3 regions of the Peribacillus sedimenti genome follow, and region 1 is predicted to be linked to each of the others. Evidence: a T-box and tRNA genes for the amino acid it is inferred to sense, from the RefSeq annotation. Region 1 holds a T-box; the other regions hold tRNA genes.

Region 1 (3,842 bases):
AGGAGTTAACAGGTTTCCTGTTGCAAAACGGTGAAACAGTTGAAGCGACAAGAGGTTTTACCGGCTTTAGCGGGAATAAAATAAACACGGAGCTCGCCGAACAGGTAGGGATAGAATTAAATGATACAAACCATGTTATTGTTAATCCCCGCACCAAAGAAACAAATGTCGAAGGAATATGGTCAGGTGGCGATATGATTGCCCACTCTGAACAGGTTACGATCTCGATGGGTGACGGCTCACAGGCAGCCATCTGGATCCATAAACGATTACTTGGCGAACAACCTCCTAAGCATTGATACTGATCCTCTATAATAACAGTGGCCTAGACATATTGTGCGAAATGTATGGTCCTTAGGCTACAAAAAAAATTAAGAGCTGCTATTGCAGCTCCTTTTTTACGACCTTCCCCTTGTCCTTCCTGTAAATACCTTAATCAAAATAACGATTACCGCCAAGATTAAAAGGATATGGATAAATCCAGCTGCAACCTTAAATACGAGGCCAAGGATCCATAAAACAAGCAATATTCCAGCTAATGTCCAAAGCATATTTGTCCATCCTCTCTTTGATTCTGTGTTTTCTCCTAAATTACCCTAAAAAGACCATTTAAAAACACATTCTAAAGGATGCCCAATTTCTGTTTTTCTTCCTCTATCTTAGTTATTTCAATTCTTTCAAAAAGAGGATTTATATCTTTGATACGTCCCTGGACTCTTTCAATGAGTCTCCATTCCGCCACATCCAGCTCCAGCATTTCTGCCGCCATTCTAGTTGAAAAGGGGAGGAAAGGTTGCAGCATTGCAGTTAGATTGGCAATCGCCAGTAAGCAATCAACTATGATCTGTATGCAGTGATCCCGGTTTTCCTTTATAGTGATCCATGGCTTATTGTCATCGAAGTATTTATTAAAGCTCCTAATTAATCCAAATATCATTTCCAGGGCCTTTTTGAAATCTCCTTTCTCAATTAGCTCGCCTGCCTTCACAAACATCACGTTTATTTCTTCCAGCTTCCCAACCGTTCCTGCCGCTTCGGGAATATCTCCATTAAAGTACTTTTCCACGAACTTCAACGTTCTATTGACCAAATTCCCGTAAGCACCAAGAAGTTCACTGTTGTGGCTGTATATAAATTCTCTCCAGGAAAAGTCTGTATCCCTTTTTTCCGGGCCATTAATGGTTAAAAAATATCTTATGGAATCCGGATGGTAATCCTTTAGAATATCAGGAACCCACACTGCCCAATTTTTACTGGTGGAAAGCTTCTTCTTCTCCACCGTTAAATATTCGCTTGATATAATATGATCAGGAAGACGGAGATTCCCCAATGCCAACAGGATTGCAGGCCAAATGATAGTATGAAAAGGAATATTGTCTTTCCCATGTACATAATAAGCTTTGGATCCATTTTGCCAAAACGGCTGCCAATCCTCGCCTGATTCCTGGGCCCACTGTTTGCTCGCAGTTAAGTATCCGGAAACAGCCTCAATCCAGACGTAAATCTTCTTTTCTGTAAACCCGTCAATAGGTACAGGAATGCCCCACTCTAAGTCTCTCGTTGCAGCCCGGTCTTGCAATCCTTCTTGAAGATACCGTTCAGTAACCCACTGCGTTTTCACGCCATTTTCCATGCTTCTTTGCATTCTCCGCATATGATTCGATCTCCTCTTGAAGTTTGGAAATGGCAAAGTAAAAATGCTGCGTATTCTTTATGTCCGGCTCCATGCCACAAAGCTTGCATCTTTTACTTTCAAGCTCAAGCGGGTCTAGAATATGGGAACAGGCATCACATTGGTCCCCACGTGCCGGATTCTTGCAATTAGGACATAATCCTTCGACGTAGCGGTCTGGGAGAAATTGAGTACATGTTTTACAGTAAGCCTGGTCCACCCTTTTCTTGTATATATACCCTTTTTCAAGTAAGCTTTTGAAAATCGATTGGACCTCCCTATGGTGCTGGGAAGAATCAGTCCTTGAATACAAATCATATGAAAAGCCCATTTCTTGAAAGCATTTAGCGAATTCACCGTGATAATTGTCTGTAATCTTAGAAGCTGGTACTTGCTCCTGCTTGGCCCTAATCGCGATTGGAGTACCATTACAATCGCTTCCGGAGACATATAGTACTCGTTCTCCTTTAAGCCTGTAATATCTTGCAAGAATGTCTCCAGGCAGCAGACTTGCGATATGCCCCAAATGAAGAGAGCCATTTGCATAAGGCCATGCGCCCCCAATAAAAATTGTCATTGTAAATCCTCCTTAAAAAAAATAAAAAAACCCCGCCCATAGACAAATTGTCTAAGGGCGAGGTTTAAATCGCGGTACCACCTTAGTTTGCCGGCGCAATAAGCCAGCCTCTATGAAGTACGGAACAGCAAAATCTGTTCTTATACCCTGACATTTTTAACGGATGCCAAATCCCGTCACAATCTACTCCATTAAATGTTTCGGTGTGAAGCTCAGAGACCATTTTCAATCAAATTATCATCGCTTCTTTTCAGCTGCCGAAGCTCTCTGTACATGATTCCATTGATTTACTTTTCTCATCATTGCCTTTGGTCGATTATTTATCAGTATACTCTTTTTATGGATAATTTTACAATATATTTTCATTTGTAATTATGCTTATCACTTTCAAGGGCGATCAAGATTTTACAGCATTTTGGTTAATCGATTCATTTTAATTTTTTTAATGGAAAGAAAAAGAATTGCTTCTGTTTACAATAATGCATGAGCGGCGGGCTGTTTTGGTTCCCTTCTAACAGCTCGAACATAGTATTCCGGGATACTGATGCCTGCACACTGGCAACAGCCCATTTATCATGGTGGATATCCCCCCTGAACATGTTTTCGCCTATGAAACTATACATACAATACCGTTCCAGAAGCCAGTTATCCAAAGTTCCCGGCAGCGGATTAGTTGGCCCGGATTCAGGATAATAGTTTACATCAATCATTTTATTGTTTTTTATTCTATTACTGTAAAAGTTGATTTGATTATTATTCTTGTTATATTTCATCCTTGCTTGTCTATAGGGCAGACCTGTTGATAGCTTCGCACCTAATACAGCTAAAGGATGATCAGCGTCCAGGCTAAAGAAATAGATTCCCGGAATACCCTGATAGCGTACATAAGTCCTGACATTCAGCTCCGTATACTGATTAAGCATAGGTATAGGAGGAAGATACCTGGCCCTCATACCCGTGACATAAAATGGGATGATGCTCACCCATGCCTCCCCCTTAAAGGTGTCAATTTCCAGGCTGTCAGGTACCAATTTTCTTATATCCTCAACTTTTACGGGCCAATGCATAAACAGCAAGTCATTCCAAACCTGAGTGAGAATCCAGGGTGATTTTGGCAGGGGGAATGGCCGATGGTTTAATTGTTTAAATTCCTTATGCACCTAATCCCTCCTTTCTATTCCCATATTCGTACTTTCTCCCTTATTTTCATTCTTGAAACTATTAATTGAGGCTTTTTCACTTGAATGGCCTGCTACATTTGTTTTTTCCTCATAATTTTCTTTAAACGGCAAAAAATATACGCATCTTATAAAGGAGTGGTCTACAAATGAAGAAAACCATTTTTTCTCTCCTCATCCTGGCAGCCTTAATCTTCAGCCCATTTGAGTTATCAGCAAATGCACAGCTGCAAGAAGCACCAAGTCCCCAGAAACCGGCACAATTAACGGATGGGCAGAAAAAGCAGCTGGAGGAAATTCATTTAAAGCTGTTGGAAGATAAAAAACAAATGGTGCGCAAATATGCAGAATTCGGGATTATACCGCAAGAAAAGGCTGATCGAATGATCCAGCACTTTGAAGATCATTATAATCT
Region 2 (3,842 bases), 1.1 Mb from region 1:
CAAACTCAATTAATTGAAGACTTCTATCACGCTATGGAGACATATAAGAATAATATGATTGCCGAAATCCAAAGCATGATGACAGATTCAAGAAGAGAAATGGTGCAGGAGATAAGCAATGAACTAAATCAGAAATCCTTGTATACCGTTCAGGGCCTTTCAAAATCAATCCAGCGGTCAAATGAGAAAAACAAACAAGAGTTTACAGAATTGGCCCAAACGATTGCAAAGGTTTCGGAATATACTTCCGAGTCCTTCGAAATTCTTTCTGAGGACATTTCGAAAGCCTCCGAGGATACTTACGAAAAGCTGAATAAACGGATAAATGAAACATCCAGGACATCTATAAAAGATTACAAAACCCTGGTAAATAAAGTATCCCAAACAGTTAATGAAGCGCAGAAAGACATTCGGGCTGTATCCAAATCCTTGCATGCGGAACAGGAGCATTTCGTAAGCTCTATGAACGACAATTTAAAAGAACTAACCCAAGCCATTAGAGAAAGAGAAGATGCCTTCCAGAACATGGTCTCAAGCTTTAGAGAAGCAGCTGCTGCGAAAGGTAATAAAAAGAAATGGTGGAGGCTTTGGGCGCAGGATCATACGCAAAACCAGAAACAAGAAAATGAACAGAATGACGATATTGATAATCCTCAGGAAATTCACTAAAAAACCAGGTGGAAATTCTATTTCCACCTGGTTCAAATTGCATAATATCTAGTAAAAGAAAATTGGCTGGTTTATTTTTGCTTAATCGATTGTGCGGCCAATGGATTTTTTAATAATTGTTTATAGAATACAATACCACTTGCTAACAAGACTACCCCGAACATAAAGGTTTTTAGATCTGCTGTTCCTGCGATGATCACCCACAGTGAATAAAGGGTAGCTAATGCTCCAATAACTCCATCTATTACCCTGCTTGACATGGTGTTATAAGTTTCTCCTGTGAATACTAGCTTTACCTGAAATACAGCAGAGATAAAATATGGTATTAAATAAGCTAAAGTAGCAATAAAGATTACAAAATTAAATGCCTCTGAAATAGAGCTCGAAATTGTTGAAAATAAGAATAGCTGTGCAAGGCCATTCGATAAAACAAGCGAAAAAACAGGAATACCTTTTTTATTCTCCTGCAGGAACGCCGGCAGGAATAATCCTTGTTTGGCAGCCTGATGAGGTACTTCCGCACTTAACAGCACCCATCCAATCGTTGAACCTATCATGCTTACACAGGCCAGGACAGCCAGAAGCTTTCCGCCGATAGGGCCAGCGACAGATTCAATTGCCTCGCTTAGGGGCTTTCCGGAATTCATCAATTGTTCAGGGCTAAGCATCCCCATTACTAACGTACTAATTCCAATATAGATTGCCAGTGAAATGATGAGTCCAAGAATTGTAGCCCTTTTTACATCCGCAGGTTTCTTGGCCCTGGATGCAAATACCATCGCTGATTCTATTCCTATAAAGGCCCAAAGTGTCGTAACAGCTGCACTGCTGATTTGCCCATACATGCCAATGATTTCACCCTCATCCGTCGTCTTTGGTGCTACAAAGGGCAGGATATTTGCTTTTTGGAAAGCAAAAATACCAACTATAATAAATATCATGAAGCCAAGAACCTTCGTAGCTGTAGCTAGGAAGTTGAGCTTTCCAGCTCCCTCCAATCCCTTTAAGATGATGAAGTGTATCCCCCATAATAAAATTGAGCTTACAATGAAGGTCATTGCATTTCCTATTTTTAGAGTGAATGACCCAATGCTAAAGAGCTCAGCCTGATTTGTTAAAATTGGGAAAAATGCTGAAAGATAGCCAGCAAATGTAGTAATAATAGCAACATTGCCGGCAAAATTCCCGATCCAATACCCCCAGGAGGACATAAAGCCAGATAATAATGATGCTATGGATCCTGGTCTAAAAAGCTCTTTTGCATATATTTGCGGTCCCCCTGTCAATTCCGGTTTCCTGATTGCCAGATTGCCAAATACAAGTGCAAGCATCAGCACACCAAAACCAGTGATGCCCCAGGCAGCAAGCACACCTCCAGGGCTTGCTAGCTTGGCTAAAGAACTTGGCAGCATAAAAATTCCAGAACCTACCATGTTACCGGTAACCAATGCTGTTAATATCCAAAATCCTAACTTATACTTCGAATTCATCCAGTTGCTCCCTTCTCGCTGTCACTCATTTATTTTCACAAAATAATATCTATAATTTCTTCTAGATACGAATCAAACAAGCATAATATATGCAATAATTATTAAATTACCTAAAATATTAAGCAATTTAAGTCATCATTGCATAAAATAATTATTCAATTTAATGCATAATAATATAATAGTGAGCATCTTAAAAAATGTCAATAAAATATATTAATATAATTTCAGCTAACTTATACCATTATCTTTGGCATTTATAAAAAAATCGTCAAAAATTAATTCGACGCTGATTATACCAAATATTTCCTCGGGAGTTTTATTTAATGATTTCCTTTAATAATAAGGTCGCATGATGTATAAATTGCAGGATAATAATTACTTTTTTTGCCCCGGATAAATTATTCTGCATCTTACAACAATTCATCATATTTGGCTGTACTTTGCTGCGTGATACACAACCCCTTATGAACCCATATGCTGTTCCTAAAATAGGAAAACGTTCAGCCGAAGGTCCCTGATAACACGAAAAAACCTTAGGAAACAGTCCTAAGGTTTTTGATTGCGGGGACAGGATTTGAACCTGCGACCTTCGGGTTATGAGCCCGACGAGCTACCGGACTGCTCCACCCCGCGATAATATAAATGATGCAATTTTAATTTATGCACTAAGTGTACTGTAGACTGTCCGGATTTCAGAAGGCCAAACCTAGCAGCGGCTCAATCCGTACAACTCGAAGATATTCAGTGAAGTAAAGCTCGTTGCTCCACCCCGCGGTAATATAAATGATGCAATTTTAATTTATGCACTAAGTGTACTGTAGACTGTCCGGATTTCAGAAGTCCAAACCTAGCAGCGGCTCAATCCGTACAACTCGCAGATATTCAGTGAAGTAAAGCTCGTTGCTCCACCCCGCGGTAATATAAATGATACAATTTTAATTTATGCACTAAGTGTACTGTAGACTGTCCGGATTTCAGAAAGCCAAACCTAGCAGCGGCTCAATCCGTACAACTCGAAGATATTCAGTGAAGTCAAGCTCGTTGCTCCACCCCGCGGTAATATAAATGGTGGAGGATGACGGGATCGAACCGCCGACCCCCTGCTTGTAAGGCAGGTGCTCTCCCAGCTGAGCTAATCCTCCACACATATGGAATTGGTGACCCCTACGGGATTCGAACCCGTGTTACCGCCGTGAAAGGGCGGTGTCTTAACCGCTTGACCAAGGGGCCAATACAAATGGCGGAGAGCAAGGGATTTGAACCCTTGAGACAGGGTTACCCGTCTACACGATTTCCAATCGTGCTCCTTCGGCCACTCGGACAGCTCTCCATTATGGCTCCGCAGGTAGGACTCGAACCTACGACCATTCGGTTAACAGCCGAATGCTCTACCACTGAGCTACTGCGGAAAAGTAATAATGTTGCCTTAATTTGGTTTCGTGTTGCCAAATGTCCTCATCTCAGTAAGTGAATCGAACAAGAAGCGCGATAAGGACAACTCGAAGACTTCATTATAATGGAGCGGGTGATGAGAATCGAACTCACGACATCAGCTTGGAAGGCTGAGGTTTTACCATTAAACTACACCCGCATAAAAATCAATCATACCGGTGGTCGGGGTCGAACCGACACTCCGTGAGGAACACGATTTTGAGTCGTGCGCGTCTGCCAATTCCGCCACAC
Region 3 (3,842 bases), 1.3 Mb from region 1:
TATGGAGAAGAAGAAAACTTGTTTTTGGAAATTGAATTAGAAGACGGAAGAATTATTGACAATATCATGCATGTTAAACGTTTTTCAGGCGGATTGCCACAACTGAATTTATATTGTCCGCTGGATGACATCGCAGATTTTCACAATTTACCCAAGTTTAATGAGAATGAACATTTCGCTCTAAATTTAGAGGAAGGAATTACGATAGGGGATATAAGAAAAGTTGAGATGCCAAATCAAAAAATCAATTTAAAATTAAATTTGCCTATAGACCAATGTGAGTGGCTCAATGAACAATCAAAAAAAGATTTGAATAAAATCTTCCAGGAAATAATATATAAATACTGGGACAGTAAGAATGAGGTTTAGTTCAAAAATCGCGGAAGGCATGATAAAACACCTCAGGCTCTGCCTCCATTTTTCAAGTTGATGTTATTACAACCTTCCGCAGCCACTGTTATTGTTATTTTTGTTGTACCGTTCATTTTGTTCTTCAGAATAGGAACGGTTGTGACCAGATGAATTATCAGATTCTTCTTTTTTTCTCCCAATTCTTTGCATTTCCAAGGGGGAATTGCTCTTATTTGGCATACTGTATCCCTCCTTTTTTTCAGTATGTGTACAGTGGCTTTAAAATAAACATGAATAGACTATAATTAGTGCTGCAAAGTGAAGTGCCCCAAAGCAGCTTGGGCATGAGTAGGGCATTGAACCGGACTCATGCCTTTTATTTTTGCCTTAATATCGGTTTGTTGTCCAATATTAAAGCTTCTATGTACACTGATCTCTCCTGCAGGTTTAACGGCGTTTATCAAAGCTCTTTAATGAAAATTTAGCCAAAAGAAAGCACCCTGAACCTTTAGACTGTGTCTAAAGGTTCAGGGTGCATTTCACAGCAGTTCTTTTTTCTATATATAAGGATGACCCGTACGGGATTCGAACCCGTGTTACCGCCGTGAAAGGGCGGTGTCTTAACCGCTTGACCAACGGGCCCATGGCTCCGCAGGTAGGACTCGAACCTACGACCGTTCGGTTAACAGCCGAATGCTCTACCACTGAGCTACTGCGGAACAAAAGAATTTACCATCTATGGTGGGCCTAAATGGACTCGAACCATCGACCTCACGCTTATCAGGCGTGCGCTCTAACCAGCTGAGCTATAGGCCCATTTGGAGCGGGTGATGAGAATCGAACTCACGACATCAGCTTGGAAGGCTGAGGTTTTACCATTAAACTACACCCGCGTGGGGCGGCTGATGGGAATCGAACCCACGAATGTCGGAACCACAATCCGATGCGTTAACCACTTCGCCACAGCCGCCAATATTCTTAATTGGCTGGTGGAGGGGGACGGATTCGAACCGCCGAACCCTGAAGGAGCGGATTTACAGTCCGCCGCGTTTAGCCACTTCGCTACCCCTCCATAAAATAAAAAAATAATGGCGGTCCCGACGGGAATCGAACCCGCGATCTCCTGCGTGACAGGCAGGCATGTTAACCGCTACACCACGGGACCAAATTGCGGGGACAGGATTTGAACCTGCGACCTTCGGGTTATGAGCCCGACGAGCTACCAGACTGCTCCACCCCGCGATAATATGAATGATGTAATTTTAATATATGCACTAAGTGCACTCTAGACTGTCCGGATTTCAGTAAGCTATACCAAGCAGCGGGCTCAATACGTACAACTCGCAGTTAATCAATGAAGGAAGCTCGTTGCTCCACCCCGCGATAGTAGAAATGATACAATTTTTATTATGCACTAAGTGCACTTTAGACTGTCCGGATTTCAGTAAGCGAAACCAAGCAGCGGCTCAATCCGTACAACTCGCAGTTATTCAATGAAGGAACGCTCGTTGCTCCACCCCGCGATAGTAGAAATGATACAAATTTTAATTTGTAAATGGAGGAGGTAGAGGGATTCGAACCCCCGCGGGCTTTTACACCCCTGTCGGTTTTCAAGACCGATCCCTTCAGCCGGACTTGGGTATACCTCCAAATGAATGGTGGACCTTGTAGGACTCGAACCTACGACCGGACGGTTATGAGCCGTCTGCTCTAACCAGCTGAGCTAAAGGTCCACGTTCAAGTTAAAAAATAATAGAACTGTCTGTCCCCATCTCAAAATACAGAATCTAGCAGCAACTCAATGGGTACTACTTGAATCAAGTTCGTTGGAGCTTTGCTCGTTGCTCTAACCAGCTGAGCTAAAGATCCACAAAATTTTTAGAAGATGGTAGCGGCAGAGGGGATCGAACCCCCGACCTCACGGGTATGAACCGTACGCTCTAGCCAGCTGAGCTACGCCGCCATCATATTATATTTTTACAAAAATGGTGGAGCCTAGCGGGATCGAACCGCTGACCTCCTGCGTGCAAGGCAGGCGCTCTCCCAGCTGAGCTAAGGCCCCAAATCGCCATAACAGATGAACTAACCAAAAAACAGTTTAATTAGAATTAATGGTCGGGAAGACAGGATTCGAACCTGCGACCCCTTGGTCCCAAACCAAGTGCTCTACCAAGCTGAGCTACTTCCCGTAATAATGGCGCGCCCGAAAGGAGTCGAACCCATAACCTTCTGATCCGTAGTCAGACGCTCTATCCAATTGAGCTACGGGCGCTTATGAAGTAAATGGTGCCGAGGACCGTAATCGAATCGGTACGGTAGTCACCTGCTGCAGAATTGTAAGTCCTGTGTGTCTGCCAGTTCCGCCACAGCCGCATAAAATGGTGAGCCATGAAGGACTCGAACATTAGACCCCTCTGATTAAAAGTCAGATGCTCTACCGACTGAGTTAAAAATGGTGCCGGCAAGAGGACTTGAACCCTCAACCCACTGATTACTAGTGAGTAGCTCTACCAATAGAGCTACACCGTGAAAAATATGGTGGAGGATGACGGGATCGAACCGCCGACCCCCTGCTTGTAAGGCAGGTGCTCTCCCAGCTGAGCTAATCCTCCATAGAAGGTGTTTTTCGTACAAAAATTATAATAACATAACGAATCACGGTTGTCAACTTCCACGAAGTTTTTCTTTTTTCTTCTTTTTTGAATTCATATTTGTTTGATGCACTGCGCAACAATAACGTTAATTATATTACTCGGTATTTATGGGTTCGTCAATAGCTGTTTCTTACATGTTATTTAGCTAAACATTTCTTAAAACATAAGCGGTAGTTAAGTGTCGTAAATTCGGAAGAGGGATATAGTAAAATAAGCCCAGACGGTATTCTGGACTTGTTTTACATATGGTAATGAATTATTTCATTTGCTCGATGGCTTGTCTTACATTTGTATACATATTATAAGTTGAAAAATCTATGCCTCCGCCGACTACCTTTGCGGCTAATTCGGCCCGAATACCGGTAAACATAACCGAAATGCCCAACAATCGGAGTACATCATGAATTCTGAAAATATGATTGGCTACATCAGCATTTATTGTAACAATACCAGAAAAATCTATTATAAGGCTTTCTAGGTCATAACCAGGAAGCTTTGGCACTACATTGTTAAGTAGATGCTCTGCTCTATCAGAGTCTATTGAACCTATCAAAGGCAGCACGGCAAGTCCTTTTTGAATAGGAACAACAGGAGAAGCCAGTTTATTTATTTCACTTTGTGCTTCTTTTATAATTTTGTCGGTGCTTCTCTCAAATGCATAAACCGTTTCGTTGATGCTTATGTCCAGCATCTGATTGATCCGTTTCGTAAAAGCTGCATATTCATTTACTGTTAAATGGTGGTCAAGACAAATTTTTAAAAAATAATCTGCAAACACGATACGTGTGTCAGGGTATCTTATAAATATATCGGAAATCCTGGCGTTCTGGGAAGCAG

The links. A T-box is a leader RNA that pairs with one kind of tRNA and senses whether it is charged. The one in region 1 lies ahead of metG (methionine--tRNA ligase), so its partner is inferred to be a tRNA-Met.
Region 2: it encodes a tRNA-Met, which carries the amino acid that the T-box ahead of metG (methionine--tRNA ligase) is inferred to sense. The anticodon was not compared.
Region 3: it encodes a tRNA-Met, which carries the amino acid that the T-box ahead of metG (methionine--tRNA ligase) is inferred to sense. The anticodon was not compared.

What each region holds. Positions count from the first base shown of each region.
Region 1 covers NZ_CP143547.1:3,462,410-3,466,251, forward strand. The annotation lists gene V1500_RS17045 (NAD(P)/FAD-dependent oxidoreductase) at 1-299, shown strand, start outside; gene V1500_RS17050 (lmo0937 family membrane protein) at 399-551, opposite strand; partial or broken gene metG (methionine--tRNA ligase) at 623-2,249, opposite strand; T-box leader at 2,300-2,561, opposite strand; gene V1500_RS17060 (YqjF family protein) at 2,678-3,409, opposite strand; gene V1500_RS17065 (YckD family protein) at 3,577-3,842, shown strand, end outside.
Region 2 covers NZ_CP143547.1:2,355,557-2,359,398, reverse strand. The annotation lists gene V1500_RS11730 (helix-turn-helix domain-containing protein) at 1-669, shown strand, start outside; gene V1500_RS11725 (amino acid permease) at 741-2,159, opposite strand; tRNA gene V1500_RS11720 (tRNA-Met) at 2,719-2,792, opposite strand; tRNA gene V1500_RS11715 (tRNA-Val) at 3,226-3,301, opposite strand; tRNA gene V1500_RS11710 (tRNA-Glu) at 3,315-3,389, opposite strand; tRNA gene V1500_RS11705 (tRNA-Ser) at 3,398-3,489, opposite strand; tRNA gene V1500_RS11700 (tRNA-Asn) at 3,494-3,568, opposite strand; tRNA gene V1500_RS11695 (tRNA-Gly) at 3,677-3,750, opposite strand; tRNA gene V1500_RS11690 (tRNA-Leu) at 3,765-3,842, opposite strand, start outside.
Region 3 covers NZ_CP143547.1:2,194,080-2,197,921, forward strand. The annotation lists gene V1500_RS10775 (hypothetical protein) at 1-369, shown strand, start outside; gene V1500_RS10780 (hypothetical protein) at 436-591, opposite strand; tRNA gene V1500_RS10785 (tRNA-Glu) at 922-993, opposite strand; tRNA gene V1500_RS10790 (tRNA-Asn) at 996-1,070, opposite strand; tRNA gene V1500_RS10795 (tRNA-Ile) at 1,091-1,167, opposite strand; tRNA gene V1500_RS10800 (tRNA-Gly) at 1,171-1,244, opposite strand; tRNA gene V1500_RS10805 (tRNA-His) at 1,246-1,321, opposite strand; tRNA gene V1500_RS10810 (tRNA-Tyr) at 1,339-1,423, opposite strand; tRNA gene V1500_RS10815 (tRNA-Asp) at 1,441-1,516, opposite strand; tRNA gene V1500_RS10820 (tRNA-Met) at 1,520-1,593, opposite strand; tRNA gene V1500_RS10825 (tRNA-Ser) at 1,908-2,000, opposite strand; tRNA gene V1500_RS10830 (tRNA-Ile) at 2,008-2,084, opposite strand; tRNA gene V1500_RS10835 (tRNA-Met) at 2,238-2,314, opposite strand; tRNA gene V1500_RS10840 (tRNA-Ala) at 2,338-2,413, opposite strand; tRNA gene V1500_RS10845 (tRNA-Pro) at 2,464-2,540, opposite strand; tRNA gene V1500_RS10850 (tRNA-Arg) at 2,547-2,623, opposite strand; tRNA gene V1500_RS10855 (tRNA-Val) at 2,888-2,963, opposite strand; gene V1500_RS10860 (STAS domain-containing protein) at 3,262-3,842, opposite strand, start outside.